Regions from separate parts of the Mesobacillus thioparans genome, predicted to be linked through region 1. Evidence: riboswitches for the same ligand, from Rfam matches in the RefSeq annotation. Region 1 holds a riboswitch; each other region holds the start of a gene.
What was found. A riboswitch is a leader RNA that binds a small molecule or an ion and turns the genes downstream of it on or off. The one in region 1 is predicted to bind thiamine pyrophosphate.
Positions count from the first base shown of each region.

Region 1 (3,538 bases):
GTCATGACGGCTCTTATAAAAATCTGCATGAATCCTGTTCTGCATCATCAAAGGCCATGACATAGACAGGGGATCCATCTGCCGTGGTTTCTCTTGTAAATCCGAAAGTATTCAATGCTTCGCAATCATCTGTTACTATGATTGCTGATGAATAGAGCAATGCCTGCAAATGGAATAACGACAGCTCCACTGCCTCACTAAGAGAATGAGTAATAGGGAATTTTTCCACTATAGATAGCCTGCCATGTATGCCGAAAGTTTCTTTGGCAAATTCGATTGCCGCTGACATCCTTTCCGATGTGGATAAAGCGCTGCTAATGATATCACTCCAATTATCATCGAAAACGCAAGCCAGCCATGATGATTCTTTAGAGGCAGACAAGAACTTAATTTTAAGGTATTGCTGGTGATCATCAAAATAATAAACTGCTTCCATTGGTCCTCACTCCTTTGCTCCTTTTGTGGTAGTCTTCCTCATCCTGTAATAGAAAATGAAAATTTCCGCATAAATATCATTACCGGGAAAATACTTTGAAAATGAAGCTATATCTGCATGATTTTTGCTGATAAGGGAAAGTAAACATGGAGAAGAATGAACTAAGGAGGAACTGACAAATGGAAAAAGAACGTGATAACCTGAATAAAATGGAATCCGGAAATGAACTTGAGCACAGCATGGTTTGCAATGACCAGCTTTTTTTCCAGGAATTAAGGATTGCCGCTGAAGATGCAGAACGTGACCGTTTTGAAGAAGGAGAAAAATAATAAAAAAAGAGAAAGGCAAGTCTGCCTTTCTCCGTCTTTATAAATCGCTGTTTTCTCACTGAAGGTTGCATTTCGATGGGAGTGTAATACACCCTTTTTAATTGATGAATCTGTCTCTTTCTGCAGCTTCTTCTTCCCGCTGAGCTTCACGGTCTTCATACCAAAATTTAATATGAGTCAAGATTGAGAAAACAAGGAAGAAATTCATTGTCCAGACACTGACAAATGGGGCAATCCCTCCAAAGTCAATCGCTTCATACTGTTTAAGGACCATGACAATATATGATTCAATGAACACAAGGACAAAGCCGGCTACACCTGCAATTGCCATACGCATCATAACCAATAACCACCTTATCGTTTATTATTCAGATTATTTAAATAATACGACTAATTATTGATTAGCGCAACTGTTTTGTTCATTATTTTGCCACATTTACTTATTGACAATTTGTCATACTTTTTTTATCTATTCAGCCTCTTTTGTTTGAGCATGATTTCATATGATTTTTCGATGATATCTGTCAAAACATCACCTTTGTAGATTCTGCCGATTTTTGTATTTTCTTGATAGTATTCTACAATTTCATCAAGTTTGTCCGAGGTTTCCCTGGAGACCCTGACGTTCAATTGAATCCTCTGGGCTTCATTCATAGAGCTGGCTTCCCTCCAAATTCTTATGACTCAAAAAATACCTATCTATCCATCTGCTAGCAATCTGATATTATGTAGATATATGTCGCTACTTATAATGCAACGCCCTCTATTTTAGCATATACCTCCTGTTTTAGACACCATGTAGTTCCAAGAATCCGTTTCTGCCCCATCTGCCAGGGGTATCTTATAAATAAATACATTTAACATTCACTACAAATAGGACTAGGATAAAAAAATGGAGATAGACTATGAAACTGACAAGATGGTCGTATACAAAAAGATATAATATCAAAGCATATTTTGATATCTTCCCGAACTCTGTTGTTGTGTTTCGCAAAATCAAGGATTATTATTTCGTTTATACAGTTAATTGGGGGATGAACGACCCTGTTGTCACTAAAAGCGCACTGGAGGAGATGGAATTGCTTCTGAACAGCGAAATGGGGACTTTGGATGGATACCGCCTTAGAAAAGCTTTTCCTCATGATTCAAAATGATTCGAAATTAACCATTTACAATTCTGAACATTTACTTTAAGATGATTTTGGAAACAACAACTGCATAGATTTTTTGCACTAGGGGAGCTTTTTGCTGAGAGGAACTTTGTTCTGACCCTTATTACTCGATCTGGATAATACCAGCGTGAGGAAGTGCGGGAGAAGCTCATCGTTCCATTTTTTTAAAGCGATAGCATTCGACTGCATCCAACACGCTGGATGCAGTTTTTTGTTTTCCTTGAACACAGCCACCCCTTTTCATTAAGCCAGGGACAAAAGCGGAGATTGAGTGTAGCAACGATGCTGGTCAACGGACAGGAAGTGATGATCCTTGACGAACCGACATTTGGCCAGGATGCCAATACAGCGATAGAACTGATCGAGCTCATTAAAAGGTCTCTTCCCGGAACCGGATGTATCATCATGATCACCCATGATATGGATATCATCGAGCAGCATGCTGATAAAGTATTGGTGATGGACGGCGGAAAGATGATATTTTACGAGTCTCCCCATCTGCTCTGGGAACGGACAGATCTTTTGGCCCAGGCGAACCTAAGGCTTCCGTTCATCAAAGAACTGGAGTTGTTAGCGGAAGGTAGTTATCTTGCTAAATAACATGAATCCCAGCTTGAAGGCTTTTAGCATTCTGGTCAGCATCGTCATCCTATCCGTGTTTTTTGATCCCGTCACTCCAATGATCAGTATTCTTTTAACGATAACCGTCACTTTTGTATTTGGCAAAGTCAGCTTTAAGAGATGGATTCTGCTATTCTCCCCTTTCGTTTTTATGGGGATCGTCTATGTCTGGTCATCCCTATTGTTTCCAAGAACTGCCCCTGGAGACACTCTAATCTTGCAATGGCATTTCATCTCTATCACTTCTGAGGGATTATTGCGAAGTTTTGCATTGGGACTGAGGATATTGAGTTTTGCATCGCTATCACTTTTATTTGTATTGACAACTAATCCAATCAGCTTTCTTCACAGCTTGATGCAGCAATGCAGGCTTTCGCCTAAAATCGCTTATTCAATCATGGCTGGTTATCAAATCCTGCCATTGATAAAAGAAGAGTTTGAGATTATCAGAAATGCACATCGTGTCCGAGGAGCCGGGAGATCAAGAACATTCATGGATAAATTCAGGCAAGTCAGGGAGTTTACCATACCTTTGCTGGCAAGCGGAATCAGAAAAGCGGAGAGAACTGCCACGGCGATGGAGTCAAAAGGTTTTACAGGTGAAAAAAACAGGGATTTTTATCATGTCATCACCATCACAAAAATAGACTGGCTGCTTTGCTGTTTGCTCGTCAGCATCGTATTCATCAGCGTGTATATTTCGTTCCTGCTCGGCTCTCTGAATTTTTATAATGGACAGCTATGAATAAACCCAGCACCTTCTTAAAGGCGCTGGGTTGGATTTTGTCCTTATTTCTTTATTGTAACCAGTTCTTCCCAATCAATTGTACCGTTTTTGACTTGCTCCCGTTTTTCTTTATTCATGATATCTGCTGGTCTGCCGCCCTTTGGCCAGTCTCCTTCATGTCCTTTGAACTCAGGTCTTTCGTGCGACAGGATGTACGACGCTACATCGATTGCCTGTTGGTCAGTCAATGTGC
Region 1 covers NZ_CBCSFH010000011.1:57,046-60,583, forward strand. Annotated here, with positions in the region: gene ACNAZ4_RS17050 (hypothetical protein) at 14-436, opposite strand; gene ACNAZ4_RS17055 (hypothetical protein) at 616-765, shown strand; gene ACNAZ4_RS17060 (hypothetical protein) at 863-1,105, opposite strand; gene ACNAZ4_RS17065 (hypothetical protein) at 1,231-1,419, opposite strand; gene ACNAZ4_RS17070 (hypothetical protein) at 1,671-1,919, shown strand; TPP riboswitch at 1,990-2,088, shown strand; gene ACNAZ4_RS17075 (ATP-binding cassette domain-containing protein) at 2,139-2,537, shown strand; gene ACNAZ4_RS17080 (energy-coupling factor transporter transmembrane component T family protein) at 2,527-3,303, shown strand; gene ACNAZ4_RS17085 (c-type cytochrome) at 3,348-3,538, opposite strand, start outside.

Region 2 (3,538 bases), on a different contig from region 1:
TGTCCATATCTTTTTCATAATCATCGGGGATATAGACGGTAAGTGAAGTTTGATCCATCCCAAACCAATTGAACCAGAAAAAGCCTTTCCGCTTAACACTTACCTGTATTTCATCGCCTTGCTGCTTCACTTTTACCGAGCCTTTACCATCCAATTCAGCACGCACATCATCACGTGCCTCTGGCACAATCTTCGTTTCGACACTGGAAACATCGATCGTGATTTTTTCCGTATCATTGGTCACCTTCGCTGAGTCTTCCGCTCTTGAAAAGTTAAGTGCGTCTCCGTCAAACATATAATTCCAACAGATATAAGCCCCGGTGATCACCAGGAAAATTACTAAAATACGCTTCATTAAAAAACACCTCTCCGTTTCATTCTATATTCAGATTAAGGCAAAACATTCCTTTTCCCAATGCACCACGGCTTTATATTCGGATGGGACCTGAGGCTGATTTCGGGTTATGTCGCCCATGCAAAAAAGCCAGATTCCTATTGGTTCGGGAATCTGGCTTCTTGGTGTAATTTCTTACGCTTTCGCTTCAAGTAGTTTCGCGATTTCTAAGATTGTCTCAACAGATTTCACCATATTATCCACAGAGATATATTCGAACCTGCCGTGGAAGTTCTCGCCGCCGGTAAAAATATTCGGAGTCGGCAGTCCCATATAGCTCAGCTGCGAACCATCAGTACCGCCGCGGATTGGTTTGACGATTGGCTTGATGCCGAGGTTTTCCATCGCTTCATAGACGATGTCGACGATTTCCTTTACCGGTTCGATTTTATCCTTCATATTGTAGTACTGATCATTCATTTCAAGTTGAACGCGGGTTTCTCCGTAAGTAAGCTTCAGCTCATTGGTGATTTTCTGCATCAAGTCCTTGCGTGCCTGGAACCTTTCACGGTCAAAGTCACGGATGATATAGCTCAGCGTCGTCTCCTCGACATCCCCATTAATCGAGCTAAGGTGGAAGAAGCCTTCATATCCTTCTGTGTGCTCAGGTGCTTCTCCGGCAGGAAGCTTGCTATTGAATTCCATCGCGATTTTGGCGGAGTTCACCATTTTGCCTTTTGCTGTTCCGGGGTGGACATTCTTTCCTTTAAAAGTCACTTTTGCACTTGCTGCGTTGAAGCTTTCATATTCCAGCTCGCCAAGCGGTCCGCCATCCACTGTATAAGCGAATTTTGCATTGAATGCCTCAACATCGAATTTATGTGGTCCTCTGCCGATTTCCTCATCAGGAGTGAAAGCGACACGGATTTTTCCATGATTGATTTCAGGGTGGTTGATCAAATAAGCCATCGCTGTCATGATCTCAGCGATTCCGGCCTTGTTGTCGGCACCGAGAAGAGTCGTACCATCTGTTGTAATCAATGTGTGGCCTTTGTACTGAGGCAGTTCAGGAAAATCAGCTGGCGACAGGATGATATTCTGCTCCTTATTCAGGATGATCTGGCTGCCATCGAAGTTTTCGACAACCTGCGGATTGACATTTTTGCCGGTAAAATCAGTGGCTGTATCAACGTGGGCAAGGAAGCCGATTGTTGGTACGTCCTTATCGGTATTGGCGGGAAGTGTCGCCATCACATAACCATTCTCGTCGATTGTGACTTCCTCCATGCCGATTGTCTTCAACTCCTCGACAAGCATATTGGCAAGGGTGAACTGGCCTTCTGTCGATGGAGTAGTTTCACTGTTTTCATTAGACTGCGTGTCTACTTTCACATAAGATGTGAACCTCTCGATTATCTCGTTTTTCATTGCTTTCATCTCCCATTACTATGTATATTTTCATATTAGCACAGATTGTCCCGAACACCATTTTAAAAAGAATGAAAATTCCATTTTTTGTATCGGGATTATTGTATAATAAAGTAAAGGAGGCTGGACAGTATGGGATATGTTTTCACGTTCATTGTACTGTTTGTCGTGTTTTATTTGATTTTCAAGGTGATCCGTTCCGGTAAATTGCCGAGCAACAACTACACACCATATGACGACTTAACCGAAGGGAAAAAGAAAGATGATTGATCTTGGCGTCGTCATTGTTTTGATGCTGTCACTCTGGTCGATTACGATCACCTTGCAGAAAATGACTGCCAGAATAATTGATAAGCAGGACCAGCAGCTCGAACTGTTAAAAGGAATCCGGGAAGAATTGAAAAATCGCAGAATATGAACTTTACTCTTTACATATATAAGAGTTAAGGCTAGGATAAAGACAACTGAATATTCGATGAACTACTAGGGGTGCCCTGCTGCGGGCTGAGAGGAAGACGCTAAGTCTTTTAACCCTTCGGACCTGATCTGGGTAATACCAGCGTAGGAAAGTAGTGTGAGAGAAAGTTTTCTTACTATGCTTTTAAGCCAGGTCCATTATTTGGATCTGGCTTTTTTATATTTTAAGGAGGTTTAAACAAATGGAATTAAAAGATCAAATTGTTTTAGTAACCGGAGGAAGCCGTGGACTTGGTGCAGAAACGGTCAAAGCTTTTGCGAGGGAAGGTGCAAAAGTTGTCATCAACTATTTTAAGAATGAAGAAAAGGCAAAGGTTCTGACAGAAACCATTGGCGAAAATGCCCTTGCACTCAGAGCGGATGTACGAGATCCAGCACAGGTCCAAAGCATATTCAGGTTGGCAAAAGAACATTTCGGGGCACCGATTACGACCATCGTGAATAATGCTCTTGTCAATTTCAAGTTTGACCCTATCGCGAATAAGGATGCATTCGCAGTTGGGTGGGAAGATTATCACCAGCAGCTTGAAGGAGCGGTTCGCGGTGCATTGAATACCATCCAGTCGGGACTGCCGGATATGAAAGAAGTGAAATTTGGGAGAATCGTCAACATTGGCACGAACCTGTTCCAGAACCCGGTTGTCGCCTATCATGACTATACAACAAGCAAGGCAGCTTTGCTGGGATTCACAAGGAATATGGCTAATGATCTTGGCAAGTACGGCGTAACTGTCAATATGGTTTCTGGCGGATTGCTCAAAATGACGGATGCTAGCTCTGCTACTTCGGAGGAAGTATTCCAGCTCATCGAATCGTCAACACCGCTTCGTAAAGTGACAGACCCGGCAGAAGTTGCAGACTCGATCTTGTTCTTTGCCTCTCCATGGGCACGCGCGGTTAACGGACAAAATCTGGTCGTAGATGGCGGTCTGGTGATGGACTAAATAAAAGGAATTCTGGTCGTAGACGGCGGCATGAGGATGAAGGAGGAATTGGAATGGATAAAAGAGAGATTGCTGGTTTGCTAGAAAAGGTCCGCAGGGAGAATCCGCTCGTCCATAACATTACCAATGTTGTGGTAACCAATTTTACTGCCAATGCTTTGCTGGCGTTGGGAGCATCTCCGGTTATGGCCTATGCACATGAAGAAGTTGCCGAAATGGCAGGCATGGCGGGTAGCCTTGTACTGAATATTGGAACGTTGCAGCCTGAAGTCGTACAGTCGATGTTGATTGCCGGCAAAGCGGCAAATGAGCAGGGAGTACCAGTCATTCTTGATCCGGTCGGTGCAGGGGCGAC
Region 2 covers NZ_CBCSFH010000025.1:5,063-8,600, reverse strand. Annotated here, with positions in the region: gene liaG (LiaG family protein) at 1-355, opposite strand, end outside; gene pepT (peptidase T) at 530-1,762, opposite strand; gene ACNAZ4_RS23310 (hypothetical protein) at 1,895-2,032, shown strand; gene ACNAZ4_RS23305 (hypothetical protein) at 2,025-2,180, shown strand; TPP riboswitch at 2,238-2,347, shown strand; gene ACNAZ4_RS23300 (3-oxoacyl-ACP reductase) at 2,422-3,183, shown strand; gene thiM (hydroxyethylthiazole kinase) at 3,237-3,538, shown strand, end outside.
Region 2: it holds a riboswitch for thiamine pyrophosphate, as region 1 does, so the genes downstream of both, ACNAZ4_RS23300 (3-oxoacyl-ACP reductase) here and ACNAZ4_RS17075 (ATP-binding cassette domain-containing protein) in region 1, are expected to answer to the same signal.

Region 3 (3,538 bases), on a different contig from region 1:
GAAAGAGGTTTTATCCGGCTCTGAAGAACAGGCGAGAATTCCTTTATGCTTCTCGATTATTTCACGGCAGACAAACAATCCCAGGCCAGTTCCGAGTGTTTTCGTCGTCACGAAAGGCTCGAAAATCGTTTTCAGCAGCTGGTCGGGAATGACCGGTCCATTATTGGAAATTTCGATTTTTATATGGGTATCATTTACGAAAAATCCCTTTATTTCAATTTTAGGGTCATCGCGGTACTGGCTAAGTACATCAATCGCATTAAAAATGATATTGATCAGTACTTGTCTGATTTCATCTGCATATCCATATAAGTCCATATCATCGACTACTTCCTTGACAATCCGTACATTGGTATCGAGGATGCTGGGATACAGGAAATTTAGGACCTCATCAATCATTCGGTTCAATGAGAAAAGAGATTTTTCCTTTCCAATGAGTTCTTTTTTAGAAAGAAGCAGAAATTGTGAAATCCGGAAATTGAGTTGGTCAAGCTCGCTGGATATGATATCAAGATACTTCATATCTTCATGCTCGGATCTCAATAACTGGATAAATCCCTGGATGGAAGTCAGGGGATTGCGAAATTCATGGATAAAACTTGATGTCATCTGGCCGAGCAATGTCAGCCGGTCCTTATGTGTCGAATCGATGAATTGGTTTTTTTCTTCGATGATCTTGTTTTTCTGTTCATTGTAATAGGATACAGCGTAATACAGGAAGGTGTCGAAACAGTAATTGATCCGGTTGATGGACTCCTGCATCTCATCCCACTCCATATTCAATTTGTGCAGATGCTTGTAGAGTACGGAGCGCCCTGAATTGACATTGTAGACAAAATCGCCAATATTGATGTCAGCCCGTACGCGTTCCTCTCCTACCATGAAAGCGAGTTTTTGGAGATGCTCTTCCAAATCTTCATTTGTCTTGGAGAAGACAGAGAGAATGATTCCATACATTTTCTCAGCATTCTTGGTTATTTTTTCTTTATATGGATCATCTTCCGAGACGATGATTTCAACAGTCCAGTCGGCAATGAGTTGTTCCCTTTCACTAGTCAGGAAGCTAAGCAAACGGTTATCCGTAATTGGCAGCATTTTATTAAGTCCCCCAGTTTTTCTTTTCGGTATTAAAGATTCGAGGTGAAGAGAGAAATCCCTTTGTCGAAAAATAAGAACATCCGCAGAAAAGCGTCGAATAGTCAAAAACGTGACAAAAGACCGATATTTCAGGTGAAATTTGTCTATTCTTCTTCGACATGGAAAGGGGGTCAGAATGTTTGACTTGTGATTACTGCGAAGAAGTAGTATATTCATAGTGTAGAAACTAAATAATAACCACAAGGGGAGCTGCCAAAGTGCAGCTGAGAGTGAGCGGCCGAGTTCTTACCCTTTGAACCTGTTAGTTAATGCTAGCGAAGGAATGTGGATGCGATAGGAAAGCAATCATGGGAATCCTATATCGATCCCCTGATTGCTTTTTTTGTTTCTGAAGCAGAAAAGGCGTGTTAGAAACGGACCTCATTCTGAAAAGAAGGAGGAACAAAACATGAAACAAAAACAAACTCTCTTTTTAGTGGAAATTGCCGTATTTTCCGCACTGGCTTATTTGCTGGATTTATTCTCGGGATTTTTATTTTCGAGAATCTGGCCGCAAGGAGGTTCGGTATCCATCGCGATGGTGCCGGTATTCCTGATGGCATTCCGCTGGGGAATCAAAGGTGGGGCAATCACCGGTTTGCTGCTGGGACTATTGCAATTCATCCTCGGCTTCTCGCAAATATTCCATCCTGTCCAGGGGATCATCGATTATTTGGTGGCCTTCACTGTATTAGGAGTTGCCGGTATTTTTGCAAAACAGATCCAAGAGAGCATCAAGAATGGAAATAAGAAGAAATGGATTGGCTTGATCATAGCGGGTACATTCATTGGAAGCCTGCTTCGCTTTATCGCTCATTTCTTTTCCGGATGGGTCTTTTTCGGAGTATGGGCTCCAGAAGGACAGCCGGCTTGGCTATATTCACTCATCTATAACGGAACCTATATGATTCCAAGCATGATTTTAAGTGCAATTATCATCGTTCTTGTCATCGGCTATGCTCCGTCGAGGATGGTCAAATCAACTCTTGCAAGCAATAAAATGTGATACCCAGGAGAGCTGGCAATGTTCAGCTCTCTTTTTAATACCTCAATTATACCATATATGGTATATAATGAGGTTGGATCTTTAATCGAGAAAAATTGTCAATTCTATGGAGTTTGCTGAATTTACCTCTGCGAAAACGGCTTTTTGTGATTTATGTCACAGTGAAAGAGATGATAAACTGTTTAAATAAAGATAATCATTCTCAATTAGTAAACCAATATCAATGATATTCTGGTAAAATGAATCTAAGAAACTAAAAAAAAAGGTGATGGCTATGCTGGGAAATTTAAAGACTGGTGAAAAAGGCCGGATCATGAATATTGCTGGAACTGACAAATTTGTCAGAAGAAGATTGCTTGATTTCGGGATTGCTGAAGGATCAGAAGTGTGCATAAAATGCATTCTTCCTTTTGGGGGCCCGGTCATGGTGGAATCATGCGGCCAATGCATCGGTATCCGCCGCAAGGAAGCCTTACGGATCGAAGTGGAGCGAGTATGATGAACATTGCGCTTATCGGCAATCCGAATACCGGTAAAACTTCATTATTCAATAACTTAACAGGTTCATATGAATATGTTGGCAACTGGAGCGGAGTAACGGTCGAAAAGAAAGTTGGCCTTTTCAAGAACGGAAAAGACCAGCTGATTGATTTACCTGGAGTGTATACCCTCAATCCATTGTCTAAGGATGAAGGGGTGGTAACGAATTTCTTCCTGGAGGAATCATTCGAGAAACTGTTGAATATCCTGGATGCGTCTCAATTAAGGCGGAACTTGCACCTGACATTGCAGCTGCTGGAATACGGCGCACCAATTACAGTCGGATTGAATATGCTGGACGTGGCAAAAAACAGGGGCATCCAAATTGATATTGATAGGTTGTCAGAATCATTGGGAGTACATGTTGCTCCTGTCGTGGCAAGATCAGGCAAGGGCTGTAACGAACTTGCTAAGCTTGTGACAGGAGAAGTCAAGGGTTCTGGCAAGCCTAACCTTGTGTATTATGGAAAAGCGATAGAAGAGGGCATCCTTCAGCTTGGGAAGAAGTTGAATGGAAGGACTCGGCATCCTGTTCGCTGGCTAGCCCTTCAGCTGTTTGAAGGAAATCCTTATGTTAAAAACTACCTGACTGGCTATTTGCCATTGGATGAAATTGAATCACTTGTCGCCTCTGTCGCTGATACAGAGCAGCAGCAGTCAGGCAACAAACAGGCACTTGAACAGGTGATCCACCGCAAAAGAAGTGAAGCGATCGATAAAATTGTATCTGCTGCCACAACTAAACCGGACAATGGAAAAATACCGTTGACTGAGAAGGTTGATATGGTGGTGACGAACAAGTTCCTTGGGATTCCAATCTTTCTTGTCATGATGTATCTCATGTTCATGCTTACC
Region 3 covers NZ_CBCSFH010000001.1:798,777-802,314, reverse strand. Annotated here, with positions in the region: gene ACNAZ4_RS04050 (histidine kinase N-terminal domain-containing protein) at 1-1,095, opposite strand, end outside; TPP riboswitch at 1,331-1,438, shown strand; gene thiT (energy-coupled thiamine transporter ThiT) at 1,547-2,143, shown strand; gene ACNAZ4_RS04040 (FeoA family protein) at 2,418-2,642, shown strand; gene feoB (ferrous iron transport protein B) at 2,642-3,538, shown strand, end outside.
Region 3: it holds a riboswitch for thiamine pyrophosphate, as region 1 does, so the genes downstream of both, thiT (energy-coupled thiamine transporter ThiT) here and ACNAZ4_RS17075 (ATP-binding cassette domain-containing protein) in region 1, are expected to answer to the same signal.